DNA from 3 places in the Streptomyces sp. MI02-7b genome. Region 1 is predicted to be linked to each of the others. Evidence: riboswitches for the same ligand, from Rfam matches in the RefSeq annotation. Region 1 holds a riboswitch; each other region holds the start of a gene.
The links. A riboswitch is a leader RNA that binds a small molecule or an ion and turns the genes downstream of it on or off. The one in region 1 is predicted to bind S-adenosylmethionine.

Region 1 (5,513 bases):
ACCCGCTGCTCACCGGTGTCCTCCGCGGGCAGCCGCCCGCTTCTGTCCGGGGTCCGCAGCACGGCCGCGCGATCACCGTCGCCGAGCGCCGCGCACACCCACACGGCGTCCGTGTCCGGCCCGATCGCGCTCAGCCCCGACACGAGCCCGCCGCCTCCGCGGCGGGACTCCAGCGTCCCGTCCTCCCGGAGGCTGTACGAGACGGGCCCGCGATTGGACGCCACCAGAACCCGCGCGCCATGCGATGCGACCATGCCGCCAGCCTAGCCACGCATCCCCACCCGCAAACGTGTGCGCTACGCCACCCGGGTCCCCCTCCCCGCCGACCCCCCGACCCGTCGCCCTCAGGGGCGCGCCCAGCCACGACGCACCCGCGGCGCGTACCCCTTCAGGAGCGCGGGGAACTGCGCGCCCAGCCGAGCCCGCGGCGCGTACCCCCAGGGGCGCGGAGAACTGCGCGCTCAGCCGAGCCCGCGGCGCATACCCCCAGGGGCGCGGAGAACCGCCACGTACCCGCACGGAACGAACGCGGCGTCACGCCACCTCGCGCCGCCGCACATACTCCGGCACGGTCATCATCGGCGGCCGCTCCTCCGTCACCACGTCGTGGACCCGCGGCTCGAAGCCGCCGCCCGCCGCGCGGTCGAACTGCGTGAGGACGGGCCGCACCAGATGCCCGCGCGCAAGGCGCGTCTGCGCGGTGCGGTAGATCGTCGCGGCCATCCGCCCGAGTGCCTGCCCGTCCTGGTGCCGGTGGTGCCGCACCCCGACGTCGACCTGGGCGAGCGCGTCGAGCCCGACCGTGTTGAGCGCGTCGATGAGGATCCCCAGCTCGACGCCGTACCCCACGGGGAACGGCAGCCGCTCCAGCAGCGACCGGCGCGCCGCGTACTCGCCGCCGAGCGGCTGCACGAAGCCCGCGAGCTGCGGCCAGTGCAGGTTGAGCAGCGGCCGGGCGACCAGTTCCGTGACCCGGCCGCCGCCGGCCGGGTCCACCGTGCCGCCGGTCTCCAGGGGCCGGTCGTACATCGCCTTGACCAGGTGGACGTTCCCGTCCGTGAGCAGCGGCCCGACGATCCCGGAGACGAAGCGCGCGTCGAACTCGCGCAGGTCGGCGTCGACGAAGCAGACGATCTCGCCGCGCGTCGCGAGCAGCGAGCGCCACAGCACCTCGCCCTTGCCGGGCACGGCCGGCAGCCGCGGCAGGATCGCGTCGCGGTGGACCACCGTCGCCCCGGCCTCCGCCGCGACCGCCGCGGTCCGGTCCGTGGACCCCGAGTCCAGTACGACGAGCTCGTCGACCAGCGGCACGGCCTCGGACATCAGCTCGCGCCGGATCTCCGCCACGATCGCCCCGACCGTGGCCTCCTCGTCGAGCGCGGGCAGCACCACGCTCACCGTCCCGCGCGGGCCCGCGGCCCGCTTCGCGGCGAGGAGCTGGGACAGCGGGCGGCACTCGGCGGTCCAGGACCGCCGCCGCAGCCAGCCGGCTACCTCGTCCAGCACTGCGTCGCTCCGTTTCTGCCCCGTCTTCGCCCGGTCCTCGGCCCGTCTCGAAGGACGGACGGCCTGTGACCAGGTTCGAGGTCGTCGGTTACAGTCTTGAACACGAGGCATGACCATCGTATGTCCGCGGTGATCGCGCCCCGTACGACAAATGCACGGGCCCTGGGCCCGGTGCCATACCGCTCATCCAGAGGGGCAGAGGGAACGGCCCGTTGAAGCCCCGGCAACCCTCCCGCCGACCGCGAGGTCCAGGTGGGGAAGGTGCCAATTCCGTCTCGTGGCGAGATTCGCCGTGAGGAAGATGAGGAGAAAGGGCCTCGCCTGACATGGCTGCGCAGACTGTTGTCACCGACGTCGCGTCCACGGATTCCCCCTTCGGACCCGCTTCCGCGTTGTCCTGCCGCGAGTGCGGCGAACGCTTCCCGCTGAGCCCGGTCTTCGCCTGCGAGGTCTGTTTCGGGCCGCTCGAAGTGGCCTACGACCTCCCCGCCGGCGACCCCGAGACGCTCCGCAAGCGGATCGAGTCCGGACCGAACAACATCTGGCGCTACGCGCCGCTGCTGCCCGTCCCCGCCGACGTGGCGACCAAGCCCAACCTGAACCCGGGCTTCACCAAGCTGGTCAAGGCCGACAACCTCGCCCGCGAACTGGGCGTCACCGGCGGCCTGCACATCAAGGACGACTCCGGCAACCCCACGCACTCCTTCAAGGACCGCGTCGTCGCCATCGCCCTCGAGGCCGCCCGCACCTTCGGCCTCACCACGCTGTCCTGCTCGTCCACCGGCAACCTCGCGGGCGCGGTCGGCGCCGCGGCGGCCCGCGCCGGCTTCCGGTCCTGCGTGTTCATCCCGCACGACCTGGAGGAGGGCAAGGTCGTCATGGCCGCCGTCTACGGCGGCGAACTGGTCGGCATCGAGGGCAACTACGACGACGTCAACCGCTTCTGCAGCGAGCTGATCGGCGACCCGATCGGCGAGGGCTGGGGCTTCGTCAACGTCAACCTCCGCCCCTACTACGGGGAGGGCTCCAAGACGCTCGCGTACGAGATCTGCGAGCAGCTCGGCTGGCGCCTGCCGGACAACCTGGTCATCCCGATCGCCTCCGGCTCCCAGCTGACGAAGATCGACAAGGGGCTGCAGGAGCTGATCAAGCTCGGCCTGGTGGAGGACAAGCCGTACCGCATCTACGGCGCCCAGGCCGAAGGGTGCTCCCCGGTCTCCACCGCCTACAAGGCCGGGCAGGACGTCGTGCGCCCGCAGAAGCCCAACACCATCGCCAAGTCGCTCGCCATCGGCAACCCCGCCGACGGCCCCTACGTGCTGGACATCGCCCGGCGCACCGGCGGCGCGGTCGAGGACGTCACCGACGAGCAGATCGTGGACGCCATCAAGCTGCTGGCCCGCACCGAGGGCATCTTCGCGGAGACGGCGGGCGGTGTGACCGTCGGCGTCCTGAAGAAGCTGATCGAGAGCGGGCAGTTGGACCCGGCCGCCGAGACGGTCGTCCTCAACACCGGTGACGGGCTCAAGACCCTGGACGCCGTCGCCGCGACCTCCCGCCCCACGGCCACCATCCGCCCGAGCCTCGACGCGTTCCGCGCCGCCGGCCTGGCCGGCTGACCCCGACCGCCGACCGCCGACCGTCCCAGAACGAAGGTGAACCCCGCATCATGAGCGCGAACGTCCGCATCCCCACCATCCTTCGCCCCTACACCGGCGGCCGGGCCGAGGTGCCCGCCGCCGGCGGCACGCTGGCCGAGGTCATCGAGTCGCTGGAGAAGGACCACCCCGGTATCTCGGCCCGCGTCCTGGACGACACGGGCAAGCTGCGCCGCTTCGTGAACGTCTACGTCAACGACGACGACGTCCGCTTCTCCGAGGGCCTGCAGACCGTGGTGGCCGACGGCGCGTCCGTCTCGATCATCCCGGCGGTCGCCGGGGGCTGTTGAGCCGCGAGCGCCGCGGAACGGCCAGGGGTGCCGGGAGTTGCTCCCGGCACCCCTGTGTGCGTGAGGGGTAGTTGAAGGGCTGTACAGTTGCTCCGGAGGCTCGCAACCCCCTGCAACGCTCTGCGCAAACCCTCTTCACGGGGCGTCCTTGTCGGCGATTTATCGCCAAATTCCAGCGGTGATTGTCGTGTTGGCGACATATGTCCCGCCCGAGTTGCCCCGGATTGTTGGCCGTTCGAGCCGTTCTTCCCTTTTTCCGTGCCCGGATTTCTCGTCCGATTGACCTGTTGCAGACAGCGTCCGTGCAGATACATTCAGCCGCGGTCGACGCGTTCCGGCGCACGCCCCCTTGGCTGTAGGGGGTGAGGTCTGACCCGGGTCCGCGAGGTGCGGGTCTGTGAAGGGCCAGCAATAGGGGAGTTAGGAATGGCTCAGGGCACCGTCAAGTGGTTCAACGCGGAGAAGGGCTACGGCTTCATCGCGGTCGACGGTGGTGCGGACGTCTTCGTGCACTACAGCGCGATACAGATGGACGGCTACCGCACCCTCGAGGAAGGCCAGCGGGTCGAGTTCGAGATCTCGCAGGGCCAGAAGGGGCCGCAGGCGGACATGGTCCGCCTTGCCGCCGGCTGACGCCGCGCATCGGCCACGGAGCGCCACGTACGAACGCGCTCGAACATCACTGTCAAGGCCCGCCCCCTCCACAGGGGCGGGCCTTCGCGCGTTCCCCGGGCGCCGGCGGACGCCGGGGGATCTTCGGCGGCCCCGCGGGAGACCGGCCGAGCGGCTTGCACTCTCCTAGGGCGAGTGCTAATCATTGGCGTTAGCACTCTGACGTTGAGAGTGACAAAGGACCGAGTGGGTGAGGCCCGTTCGACCGCCGGAAAGGAACCGGCGGGAGGCAGGCCGTCCGTCGCGGGCGCCGGCGCGGTCCTGGAGTAATCCTTCCCCGCAGCCGTGTGCCGCGGGGGGACCCCAAGTCCGGGAGGACCACTTCACATGGCCAAGATCATCGCGTTCGACGAGGAGGCACGGCGCGGTCTCGAGCGCGGGATGAACCAGCTCGCCGACGCCGTCAAGGTCACCCTCGGCCCCAAGGGCCGCAACGTCGTCCTCGAGAAGAAGTGGGGCGCCCCCACGATCACCAACGATGGTGTGTCCATCGCCAAGGAGATCGAGCTCGAGGACCCGTACGAGAAGATCGGCGCCGAGCTGGTCAAGGAGGTCGCGAAGAAGACGGACGACGTCGCCGGTGACGGCACGACGACCGCGACCGTCCTCGCCCAGGCGCTGGTCCGCGAGGGCCTGCGCAACGTGGCCGCGGGTGCCAACCCGATGGCCCTGAAGCGTGGCATCGAGGCGGCCGTCGAGGCCGTTTCCGCCGCCCTGCTCGAGCAGGCGAAGGACGTGGAGACCAAGGAGCAGATCGCCTCCACCGCCTCCATCTCCGCCGCTGACCCCCAGATCGGCGAGCTCATCGCCGAGGCGATGGACAAGGTCGGCAAGGAAGGCGTCATCACCGTCGAGGAGTCCCAGACCTTCGGTCTGGAGCTGGAGCTCACCGAGGGTATGCGCTTCGACAAGGGCTACATCTCGGCGTACTTCGCCACCGACCTGGAGCGTATGGAGACCGTCTTCGACGACCCGTACATCCTGATCGTCAACTCCAAGATCTCCGCGGTCAAGGACCTGCTGCCGCTCCTGGAGAAGGTCATGCAGGGCGGCAAGCCGCTGCTGATCATCGCCGAGGACGTGGACGGCGAGGCCCTGTCGACCCTGGTCGTCAACAAGATCCGCGGCACCTTCAAGTCCGTCGCCGTCAAGGCCCCGGGCTTCGGCGACCGCCGCAAGGCCATGCTCCAGGACATCGCCATCCTCACCGGTGGCACCGTGGTGTCCGAGGAGGTCGGCCTCAAGCTGGAGAACGCCGGTCTGGAGCTGCTGGGCCGCGCCCGCAAGGTCGTCGTCACCAAGGACGAGACCACCATCGTGGACGGCTCCGGCGACGCCGACCAGATCCAGGGCCGGGTCAACCAGATCCGTGCCGAGATCGAGAACA
Region 2 (5,513 bases), on a different contig from region 1:
ACAGCGACAACGTCTCCCCGCTGATCGACTACGCCCCCGACGACGCGAAGAAGGCCCTGGACGCCGCCGGCTGGAAGCCGGGCGGCGACGGCATACGCGAGAAGAACGGCACCAAGCTCACCGTGGGCTACACCCTCCTCGGCGACGACCCTCTGGACAAGGCCACCGCCAACGCGTTCGCCGCGATGCTCAAGCCGGTCGGCATCCGGCTGGAGATCAAGAAGGCCGACGAAGCGGACTTCGCGAAGATCCTCGGCGACCGGGACTTCGACCTCTTCCTGTCGGGCAACCGCTCCACGGACCCCTTCGGCGCACGCTACCTCTACCAGTTCTACGGCACCGACAGCGACTCCAACCTGACCGGCGCCGGAACCCCGGGACTGGACAAGGCGATCCACGCCGCGGCCTCGATCCCCGACCCGGACCGGCAGACCGCCCAGGCCAACGCCATCGAACGCAAGGAACTCGCGCAGTACGCCTTCCTGCCCCTGTTCAGCGGACCGTCCATCTACGCCGTGAAGAAGGGCCTCGCCAACGTCGGCGCCACCATCTTCGGCACTCCCCTGCCGGAGACCGTGGGCTGGCAGAAGTAGCCGTCCCACGGGCCCACCCGGGCCGGCCGGGACGCGCGTCGCGCTCCCGGCCGGCTTGCCGTGCTCTCGGAAGGAACGCCCATGTCCGGCCGGGGACTCCGGCGAGGGCCGCGACTTCGCCGCCCGCAACGCCGACGACGTCTTCTCCGCGCACGGCGACGACTTCGACGACGCACCGGCCTTCGCCGAGGCATCCGGCGTCGGCTGCGGGCGGCCTGACGACCCGACGACGACCTGCGCATGCTGCCCGGCACGGAGATCATCTTCGGCGCCACCGAGGACGAGGCGCAGGAAGAAGAAGCGCTGGATCCGCCGGCGGCAGGTGACTCCCGCCACGGCGCTGGGCATCGCGGGGCTGGTGTGGGGCATCGACCTGTCGGACCGCGACGCCGACGGCCCGCTGCCCGAGGAGGATCCCGTGGCGGCCGGGAACGACGTTTCCTTCGGCACCCGTCGCGTCGCCGACCCGCGCGCGGTCGTCGTCGAGTGGCGTGCCGGGGCGGAGGCGCACGGGTGGTCGCCGCAGGAGACCGTCATCGCGCTCGGCCCCCAGCGCGGCCATGTCGGCACCCCGTCCGCACTCGCCGACCGGTTCGCCTCCTTCGTGCGGCAGGGCGCGGTGGACGGCTTCAACGTCACGCCCTGCCTGATCCCGGACGGCCTCGACGACGTCGTCGACCTGCTCGTCCCGGAACTGCAGGAACGCGGCGTCTACCGGACCGAGTACACCGGCACGACGCTCCGCTCCCACTTGGGGCTGCGGCCGCCACTGACCCGTCGCCCGGTGCCCGGCGGCGTCGCGACGGAGGCTGAACGGACCGCCGGCTTCGCGCCATTGACGGACGGCGAGACCGCTCCGTAAGCTCCGAAACGGCATTGAGCGTCAGCGTCAAGCCCTGGCTGGCTGACCGGCAACCCTCCGACGCGGCGGGGTGCTCCAGGTGAAAGCCCGGCGGAGTCATCGGCGACTTCCGCAAGCGCGCGACTCCGTGGACGGGGTCCGAGAGGGGGAGGACAGGGCATGCGGCACAACGGCCACCTGAGCGCCTCCCTCGCGGCCGCGATGCTCTTCTCCGGCTTCTCGCGGCGACGCCACATCGATCTGCAGCGCTTCGCCAGCTGTCTGTGTCACAGCTGACCGGGATCCGCCCGGCCGGCTGAGCACGCGCGCCGGCCGCCACCCGCACCCCACGCCCTCCGCAGGGTGTGTTCGCCGCGCCCCTCGCCGGGCCCGCCTTCTCCTTCCCCTTTCCCAGCCTCTGAACAGCGTCACCTCGTCGCGGCAGCGTGCCCGACGGGGCGTCATGTCCGTGCGCTCTCGCTCGCTGCCGGTGCGCGGTGACACGAGTAGGAGAACTTTCGGTGACAACTCATCACGATGCACGCGCCGGCCGGGCCGCCGCTGCTCTGGCCGCCCTCATGACCACCGGCTTCCTGCTGACCGCCTGCGGTTCGGACACCGGTGATTCCGGCGGCGGTGGCGGACGGCACAGGTCCGGTGGCACCCTGACGTTCGCGGTCGGTTCCGACGCCGGCTGCGTGGATCCGCAGCAGGTCGCCAGCAACGACACCATCTACTCCCTGCGCCAGGTCGTCGACTCCCTGACCGACCAGGACCCGAAGACCGGCAGGATAGTGCCGTGGCTGGCCAAGAGCTGGGACGTCAGCCCGGACGCCACGACGTTCACCTTCCACCTGAGACCGGGCGTCACCTTCAGCGACGGTTCACCGCTGACCGCTCAGGTGGTCAAGGACAACTTCGACGCCGTACCGAAGCTCGGCGCCCTGGCCACCCTCGCCCAGGGGTACCTCAGCGGTGTGCAGAGCACGACCGCCGTCGACCCGACCACGGTGCGGGTGAAGTTCACGGCGCCCAACGCCCAGTTCCTCCAGGCGACGGCAACGCACTCGCTGGGGATCGAGTCGTCGGCGAGCGTGCGGAAGTCGCCGCAGGACAGGTGCAGCCAGGGAGTGGTCGGATCCGGGCCCTTCGTGCTGAAGCAGTACGTCCAGAACCAGTCGATCACCCTGGCCAAGCGGACCGGATACCAGTGGGGTTCCTCGCTGTGGACCAAGAAGGGCGAGGCGTACCTGGACCAGCTGGTGTTCAAGGTGGTTCCCGAGGCGGGCGTACGGGCCGGCAGCCTCCGGTCCGGCCAGGTGGACGCGATCGGCAGCGTCGGCAGGGCCGACGAGGCGACGCTCAAGGGCGGGCCGGTGAGCCTTCAGCGGCGGGCGAACCCCGGCGTCGTGTTCGGCCTGGGGTTCAACAACTCCCGGCCGATCCTCGAGGACGCCACGGTGCGGCAGGCGATCGGGTACGCCGTCGACCGGCAACAGGTCGCCGCCACGGTCTTCCCGACCGGCACCCGGCCGGCCACCAGCGTCCTGGCGCACACCACCCCTGACTACGCGGACCTGACCGCCGACCTGGCGCACGACGTCGCGAAGGCGGGGGCCCTGCTGGACTCGGCCGGCTGGAAGCCGGGCCAGGACGGCATCCGCACCAGGAACGGGACCAGGCTGAGCCTGACCGTCAAGTGGTTCGCGAACGCGGCCACGAACCAGCCGGCACTTGAACTGATCCAGCAGCAGCTGAAGGCCGCCGGCATCGAGCTGGTACTCAAGGAGCTGCAGATCTCCCAGATCGCCCAGGTGCAGCAGTCCGGTGACTTCGACGCGCTGTGGGGAAACCTCACGCGGGCCGATCCGGACATCCTGCGGACCTCGTACTCCACGAAGCTGGCCAACACCTACCGCGTGCCGTCGAGCCCGCTGGACGCGGTGCTCGACCAGCAGGCGGCGGCCACCGACGCCGACCAGCGGGCACAACTGGTGGCACAGGCGCAGACGTTGATCGTGCGGAACGCCTACACCGTCCCGGTGGTCGAGTTGCAGACCCAACTGGGCGTGTCGAAGAAGGTGCACCACCTCGACTTCGACGCCTCCAGCCGGATCCAACTGCACGACACCTGGATCGGCTGACGGCATGACCACTTACGTGATCAAGCGGCTCGCACAGGCGCTCGGCGTGTTGTGGGCGGCCTACACGCTGTCGTTCCTCGTGCTGGACTACCTGCCCGGTGACCCGGTGTCGGCGCTGGCCGGCGCAGGGGCGGACTCGGCCGCCATCGATCCGGCCCGGCTCGCGGCGCTCCGGCACCAGTACGGCTTCGACAAGCCGGTTCCCGAGCAGTACATCGAGTACCTCGGCCGGGCCGTGCGCGGCGACTTCGGCGACGCGATCTCCACGGGCCGGCCCGTGACCTCGACCCTGGCCGACGCACTGCCGCAGACCCTGCAACTGACCGGGGCCGCGCTGCTGCTCGCGGTCGCCGGGGGCGGCGCACTGGCGATGCTGGCGACCTTCACCCGGCGGCGGTGGCTGCGGCAGGTACTGCTCTCACTGCCGCCCCTGGGGGTGTCGGTTCCCACATTCTGGGTCGGGCTGGTCCTCGTCGAGGCGTTCTCCTTCCGGCTGCGCTGGTTCCCGGCCTTCGGCAACGACGGGCTGCGGGCACTGGTGCTGCCCGCGGTGACGCTGGCCGTCCCGACCGGCGCACTGGTCGCACAGGTGCTGGCCAAGAGCCTGTTCACGGCACTGGGCCAGGCCTACGTGGAGACGGCGCGGGCCAAGGGCGCCGGCCGCCGGCGCATCCATCTGCGGCACGCGCTGCGCAACGCGTCCTTGCCGGCGCTCACGGTGGTGGGGCTGCTGGTCGGGCAGCTCGTCGCCGGCTCCGTGGTCGTGGAGACCGTCTTCGCCCGTGACGGTCTGGGCCGGGTGACGGTCGCCGCGGTCACGGCGCAGGACCTTCCGCTGGTCCAGGGCGTGGTGGTGTTCGGCGCGCTGATCTTCGTACTGGCGAACCTGGCGGTCGACCTCGTCTACCCGCTGCTGGATCCGCGCATCGTGGTGGCCTCGGGCAGGAGGGCGAGTTTCGCATGAGCCAGAGCCTTGTCCAAGACGCCGCCGAACCCGCGGCGCAGGGCCCGGAACGGCCGGGGGGGCCGGGCGACGGTACACCGCCGGGTTCGCGGAACGGGGGCCCGCGGCGGGCGCTGCGGTTCCTGCTGCGCCGCCCCGGCCTGCTGGCGTCGGTAGTCGTCGTTGTCCTGGTGCTGCTCGCCTCGTTCCACCCGGAGCTGTTCACCTCGCGGAACCCGCTGGAAGGGACGCCCTCACAGAACTTCCGCGGGCCCAGCGGCGAGCACTGGTTCGGCACCGACGAACTGGGACGCGACCTGTTCTCCCGCGTGGTGCACGGGGCGCAACTGTCCCTCAAGGCAACGCTGATCGCCGTCGCGGTGGCGTTCGTGCTCGGCGGCCTGCTCGGTCTGGTGGCCGGGTTCGTGGGCCGGTGGGTCGACGACGTCCTGATGCGCTTCGTGGACGTGCTGCTCTCCATTCCCGCGCTGTTCCTGTCCCTGGCCCTGGTCACCGCGCTGGGGTACGGGACGGTGAAGGTGGCGTTCGCGGTCGGGATCGCCGGCGTCGCGAGCTTCGCGCGGGTGGCCCGGTCGGAGGTGCTGCGGGTGCGGCAGGCCGTCTTCGTCGAGGCGTCGCGGTCCTGCGGGGCCCGCTGGTACTCCGTGCTGGGACGGCACGTGCTGCCGAACGCCGCGGGCCCGATCGTCGTCCTGGCCACCCTCGAACTGGGGACGGCGATCCTGTCCGTGTCGTCGCTGAGCTTCCTCGGCTACGGGGCGCCTCCCCCGGCCCCGGAGTGGGGAACCCTCATCTCCGTCGGCCGCAACTACCAGGCCAACGCCTGGTGGCTGACGGCCCTGCCCGGCCTGGTGATCGCCGCGACGGTACTGGCCACCAATCGCGTCGCCCGGGCCCTGGACGGCGAATGGTCGGAGCAGCGATGAACCGGCCCGCGACCCGCTCCCGAACGCATACGGATGGGGACATGA
Region 3 (5,513 bases), on a different contig from region 1:
CGGATCAGCGTGAACGACGAGGGCTACCTCGAGGCGCTCGGCGACTTCGAAGAGCCCGTGGGCCCTGCCTTCTGGGAGCGTGGATGAGTACCAACGAGAGCGTGAGCGCCAAGCCGCGCGGCAAGGCGCCCGCGGGTGAGCGTGTCGCCGACTGGGCGGACGGCCGGCTGGGCATCTTCAGCCTGGCCAAGGCCAACATGCGGAAGATCTTCCCGGACCACTGGTCCTTCATGCTGGGCGAGATCTCCCTCTACAGCTTCATCATCGTCATCCTGACCGGTGTCTACCTGACGCTGTTCTTCCACCCGGCGATGAACGAGGTCGTCTACGACGGCTCGTACACCCCGCTGCAGGGCATCAGGATGTCCGAGGCGTACGCGTCGACCCTGCACATCAGCTTCGACGTGCGCGGCGGTCTGCTGGTCCGGCAGATCCACCACTGGGCGGCCATTGTCTTCGTGGCCGCGATGCTCGTGCACATGATGCGCGTCTTCTTCACCGGCGCCTTCCGCAAGCCGCGCGAGGTCAACTGGCTCTTCGGCTTCCTGCTGCTGTTCCTCGGCATGTTCGACGGCTTCATGGGCTACTCGCTGCCGGACGACCTGCTGTCGGGTACCGGTATCCGGTTCATGGAGGGCGCGGTCCTGTCCGTGCCGATCGTCGGCACGTACCTGTCGTTCTTCCTCTTCGGCGGGGAGTTCCCGGGGCACGACATCGTGCCGCGGTTCTACACGATCCACGTGCTGCTGATCCCGGGCATCATGGCGGGCCTGCTGGTGGCCCACCTGATCCTGGTCTTCTACCACAAGCACACGCAGTTCCCGGGTCCCGGCAAGACCGAGAAGAACGTGGTCGGCATGCCGCTGCTGCCGGTCTACACCGCGAAGGCGGGCGGCTTCTTCTTCCTGGTCTTCGGCGTCATCGCGGCCATGTCCGCGCTGGTGTCGGTCAACCCGGTCTGGGCGTACGGCCCCTACCGGCCGGACCAGGTGTCGACCGACGCGCAGCCCGACTGGTACATGGGCTTCTCCGAGGGCCTGATCCGCATCATGCCGGGCTGGGAGATCAGCCTGTGGGGCCACACGCTCGTGCTGGGCGTGTTCATCCCGCTGGTGATCTTCCCGCTGGTCCTGGGCTTCATGGGCGTCTACCCGTTCCTGGAGTCGTGGGTCACCGGTGACAAGCGCGAGCACCACCTGCTCGACCGCCCCCGCAACCGCCCGGTCCGCACCGGCATCGGCGCGGCCTGGATCAGCCTCTACCTGATCCTGCTGGTCGGTGGTGGCAACGACCTCTTCGCCACCCGCTTCCACCTGTCGATCAACGCGATCACCTGGGTGGTCCGGATCTCCTTCTTCGTGCTGCCGGTGCTGGTCTTCTTCATCACGAAGCGGATCTGCCTGGGCCTGCAGCGGCGCGACCGCGACAAGGTGCTGCACGGTCGCGAGACCGGCATCATCAAGCGGCTGCCGCACGGCGAGTTCATCGAGATCCACGAGCCGCTGGACCAGGCCAAGCTGTTCACGCTCACCTCGCACGAGCAGCCGGAGCCGCTGGCCATCGGCCCGGCGACGGACGAGAACGGCGTGGAGAAGAAGGTCGGCCTCACCACGCGACTGCGCGCGAGGCTGTCGCGCGGCTACTACGGCGAGGGCACCCAGATCCCCAAGCCGTCGGCCGAGGAGTACGAGGAGATCACGAGCGGCCACGGCCACCACTGATCCCGGACGCTGTGCCACCGGGAAGGGCCCTGTTCGTCGGAGTTCATCCGATGGACGGGGCCCTTTCCCGTTCCCCCGCGCCGATAGGGTGGGGGCGAGGACGTCCGTTGCCCATCCCCTGCACGTCAGACCACCCGGAGTGTGGACCATGAGCGTTGTGAACCCCGCTGGAGGCGACACCGCGGCGGGCCGCTCCTGGCCCGGGATCCTGGGAGCCCTGCTGGCGGGGCAGGACCTGAGCACCGCGGAGACGGCCTGGGCGATGGACCGCATCATGAGCGGCGGGGCCTCCGACGCCCAGATCGCCGGCTTCATGGTGGCGCTGCGGGCCAAGGGCGAGACCGTCGACGAGGTCACCGGCCTCGTCGAGTCGATGTACGCGCACGCGCAGCCCCTCGACATCCCCGGGCCGGCCGTCGACATCGTGGGCACCGGCGGCGACCGGGCCAGGACCGTCAACATCTCGACGATGTCCGCCATCGTCATCGCGGGGACCGGGACCAAGGTCGTCAAGCACGGCAACCGCGCGGCCAGCAGTGCCAGCGGGGCCTCCGACGTGCTGGAGAAGCTGGGCATCAACCTGGACCTGTCGCCCGACCGCGTCGCCCGGGTGGCCGAGGAGATCGGCATCACCTTCTGCTTCGCGGCCAAGTTCCACCCCGCGATGCGCTACGTGGCCTCGGCGCGGCGCGACCTGGGGGTGCCGACCTCCTTCAACATCCTCGGCCCGCTGACCAATCCGGCCCGGGTCGGGGCGTCGGCGGTCGGCTGCTTCGACACCCGGATGGCCGGTCTGATCGCGGGGGTGCTGGCACGGCGCGGCTCCTCCGCGCTGGTGTTCCGCGGTGACGACGGCCTGGACGAGCTGACGGTCACCTCCACCTCGCAGGTCTGGATCGTGCGCGAAGGGACCGTGGAACAGGTCCCCTTCGACCCGCGCGACGTCGGCATCGAGCTGGTGCGGATCGAGGCGCTGCGGGGTGCCGACGCGGCCTACAACGCGGATGTGGCCCGCCGGCTGCTGGCCGGTGAGACCGGGCCGGTGCGGGACGCCGTCCTGCTCAACTCCGCTGCCGCGCTGGTGGCGCTGGAAGCCGCGGAGGGCAGTCTGACCGAGCGGATCGCCGCGGGAATGGCACGGGCGGCGGAGTCCATCGACTCGGGCGCGGCCGCGAAGACCCTGGAGCGGTGGGCGGCGGCCACGAACGCGTAGCCGCGCGGACGTTCGCAGGCGAGGGCCGGGGCCGGGCGCCCCGGCCCTCGCGCGTCTTCCGGCCCTCGCGCGCTCCCGGTACGGCCCGCGCGGTCCCGGGAGCCGCCGTGCGATGTCCGGGATGCGGACCGCGGCTTGCGGCACCGGGCGTCTGTGGCAGGATGCTGCGCAGGTCACGAGTGACAGCGACACGGCCCCGGCCCGCTGTCCGGCAACCCTCCTTCCGTGGCGGGGTGCCCCGGGTGATGACCAGGCCGCAGGCAGCGAGGTCTGCGGCAAGCGCGGTCATGAGGAGTTCTTCCATGAGCAAGCGAATGCGCTAGGGCCCGAAGGCCCCTTTTCCACCCTCCCCGGGCGCGCCGCCGTGTGCCGTCCGGCGCCGCGAGGGCTTTCCCGTCATCCCTGACGCCCTGTCGCTCCCCCCTGCCCACAGGAGACTTCGCCATGTCCGTGCACCTTGCTGCGACCGTCCGCACCACCACCGCCCCGCTGCCGGTCCTCGGCCGCGACGTCCTCGTCCCGCTCGTCACCGGTGGCGAGGTCGCCTACGCCGCCCTCGACTACGCCGCGAGCGCGCCCGCGCTGCAGCGGGTGTGGGACGACGTGGCCGCCTACGCGCCCTACTACGGCAGCGTGCACCGGGGCGCGGGCTACCTCTCGCAGCTGTCGACGGACCTGTTCGAGAGCAGCCGTGCGGAGGTGGCCGCCTTCCTGGGCTGCCGTGCCGACGACCAGGTCGTGTTCACCCGGTCGACCACGGACTCGCTCAATCTGCTGGCGTCCGTGGTGCCCGACGGCACCCGCGTCTTCGTCTTCGAGACCGAGCACCACGCCTCACTGCTGCCCTGGCGGCAGGGCGACGTCACCTACCTGAGCGCGCCCCGGACCCCCGCGGAGGCGGTGTCCGTGCTGGAGCGGGCGCTCGCCGCGTGTCAGTCGGAGGGTCCGGCGCTGGTCTGCGTGACGGGTGCGTCCAATGTGACCGGTGAGCTCTGGCCGGTGCGCGAGCTGGCGGCCGCGGCCCACGCGCACGGTGCGCGCATCGTCCTGGACGCCGCGCAGCTCGCGCCGCACCACCCCGTCGACGTGGCCGCGCTCGACGTGGACTGGGTCGCGTTCTCCGGGCACAAGCTCTACGCGCCCTTCGGCTCCGGCGTCCTGGCCGGCCGGGCCGACTGGCTCCGCGAGGGCGAGCCGTATCTCGCGGGCGGCGGCGCCACCCGGCGGGTCGCCCGCCGCGAGGACGGCGGCGTCGACGTGGACTGGCACACCACGGAGGCCCGCCACGAGGCCGGTTCGCCCAACGTCATCGGCGTCCACGCCATCGCCTCCGCCTGCCGGGCCCTGCGCGAGGCCGGCTTCGAGTCCCTCGTCGAGCGCGAGCAGGCACTCGTCGCCCGGGTGCGCGACGGTCTCGCGGGGATCCCGCAGGTGCGGGTGCTCTCCCTGTTCGGCGAGGACGCCCCGCGGGTGGGCGTCCTGTCCTTCGTGGTCGACGGCTGGAACAGCTCCCACTTCGCCGCGGCGCTGTCGGCCGAGTACGGCATCGGCGTCCGCGACGGGCTGTTCTGCGCCCATCCGCTGGTCCGCACCCTGCTCGGCGACCACACGGAACCGGGCGACTGCGGGGGCGACACCACCCTCAACGCCGTTCGCGTCTCCTTCGGCGCGGGTACCCCCGACGAGCACGTCGAGCGCTTCCTCACCGCCGTCGCCACCCTCGTCACCGACGGCGCCCAGTGGCGCTACCGCACCGAGAACGGCCGCTGCGTTCCCGCGTAACGCCGCGCCGGGCGCGCCCGGAGCCGAGGTCTACTAGGAGTCGAGGCCGATGGCGAAGGCGGCTTCGAGGTCGTGCTGGGAGTACGTCCGGAAGGCCACGTGCGTGTCGGTGGCCTCGACGCCGGGGATCTTGCTGATGCGCCCGGGGATGACGTCCGCGAGCTGGTCGTGCTGGGCGACACGGACCATGGCGACCAGGTCGTACGTGCCGGTGACGGAGTAGACCTCGCTGACGCTGTCGAGCGCCGCGATGGACTGCGCGATCTCGGGGATCCGGTCGACGCTGGTCTTGATGAGCACGATCGCGGTGATCACGGCTGTAGGTCTCCTTGGGTCGCCCTGGCTGCGGCCTCAAGCTTAGGCCTTGCCCGGTAGCACCCCCAGGCGCACAGGAAACCGAAGAGGAAGCCGGTGATGTGCGCCAGGTACGCCACGCCCGGGCCTGACTGGGGGGCCTGTCCGGCGAGGGACTGCAGGACGAACCAGAAGACCAGCACCATCCACGCGGGGAAGCGCAGCGGCAGGAAGAAGAGGAAGGGGAAGAGACTGGTCACGCGCGCCCGGGGATAGAGGTAGAGGTACGCGCCGAGCACGCCGGAGATGGCGCCGGACGCGCCGACCAGTGCCTGGGTTGACGTGGTGTGCGCCAGGGCGTAGCCGTAGGTGGCCAGGTAGCCGCACGCCACGTAGAAGACGAGGTACCGCAACCGGCCCATGCGGTTCTCGACGTTGTCGCCGAAGACGTAGAAGAACAGCATGTTGCCCAGCAGGTGCACCCAACTCCCGTGCACGAACAG

Region 2: it holds a riboswitch for S-adenosylmethionine, as region 1 does, so the genes downstream of both, PV364_RS17810 (putative leader peptide) here and thrC (threonine synthase) in region 1, are expected to answer to the same signal.
Region 3: it holds a riboswitch for S-adenosylmethionine, as region 1 does, so the genes downstream of both, PV364_RS23145 (aminotransferase class V-fold PLP-dependent enzyme) here and thrC (threonine synthase) in region 1, are expected to answer to the same signal.

What each region holds. Positions count from the first base shown of each region.
Region 1 is NZ_JARAWX010000018.1:57,400-62,912, forward strand. It holds gene PV364_RS27085 (trehalose-6-phosphate synthase) at 1-254, opposite strand, end outside; gene PV364_RS27090 (glucosyl-3-phosphoglycerate synthase) at 535-1,506, opposite strand; SAM riboswitch class I at 1,687-1,814, shown strand; gene thrC (threonine synthase) at 1,833-3,125, shown strand; gene PV364_RS27100 (ubiquitin-like small modifier protein 1) at 3,176-3,454, shown strand; gene PV364_RS27105 (cold-shock protein) at 3,881-4,087, shown strand; gene groL (chaperonin GroEL) at 4,454-5,513, shown strand, end outside.
Region 2 is NZ_JARAWX010000009.1:302,450-307,962, forward strand. It holds gene PV364_RS17800 (ABC transporter family substrate-binding protein) at 1-593, shown strand, start outside; gene PV364_RS17805 (hypothetical protein) at 649-1,455, shown strand; SAM riboswitch class IV at 1,466-1,579, shown strand; gene PV364_RS17810 (putative leader peptide) at 1,615-1,731, shown strand; gene PV364_RS17815 (ABC transporter substrate-binding protein) at 2,013-3,578, shown strand; gene PV364_RS17820 (ABC transporter permease) at 3,583-4,542, shown strand; gene PV364_RS17825 (ABC transporter permease) at 4,539-5,468, shown strand; gene PV364_RS17830 (ABC transporter ATP-binding protein) at 5,510-5,513, shown strand, end outside.
Region 3 is NZ_JARAWX010000014.1:57,820-63,332, reverse strand. It holds gene PV364_RS23160 (ubiquinol-cytochrome c reductase iron-sulfur subunit) at 1-87, shown strand, start outside; gene PV364_RS23155 (cytochrome bc complex cytochrome b subunit) at 84-1,721, shown strand; gene trpD (anthranilate phosphoribosyltransferase) at 1,870-2,934, shown strand; SAM riboswitch class IV at 3,106-3,222, shown strand; gene PV364_RS23145 (aminotransferase class V-fold PLP-dependent enzyme) at 3,379-4,716, shown strand; gene PV364_RS23140 (Lrp/AsnC family transcriptional regulator) at 4,750-5,031, opposite strand; gene PV364_RS23135 (rhomboid family intramembrane serine protease) at 5,028-5,513, opposite strand, start outside.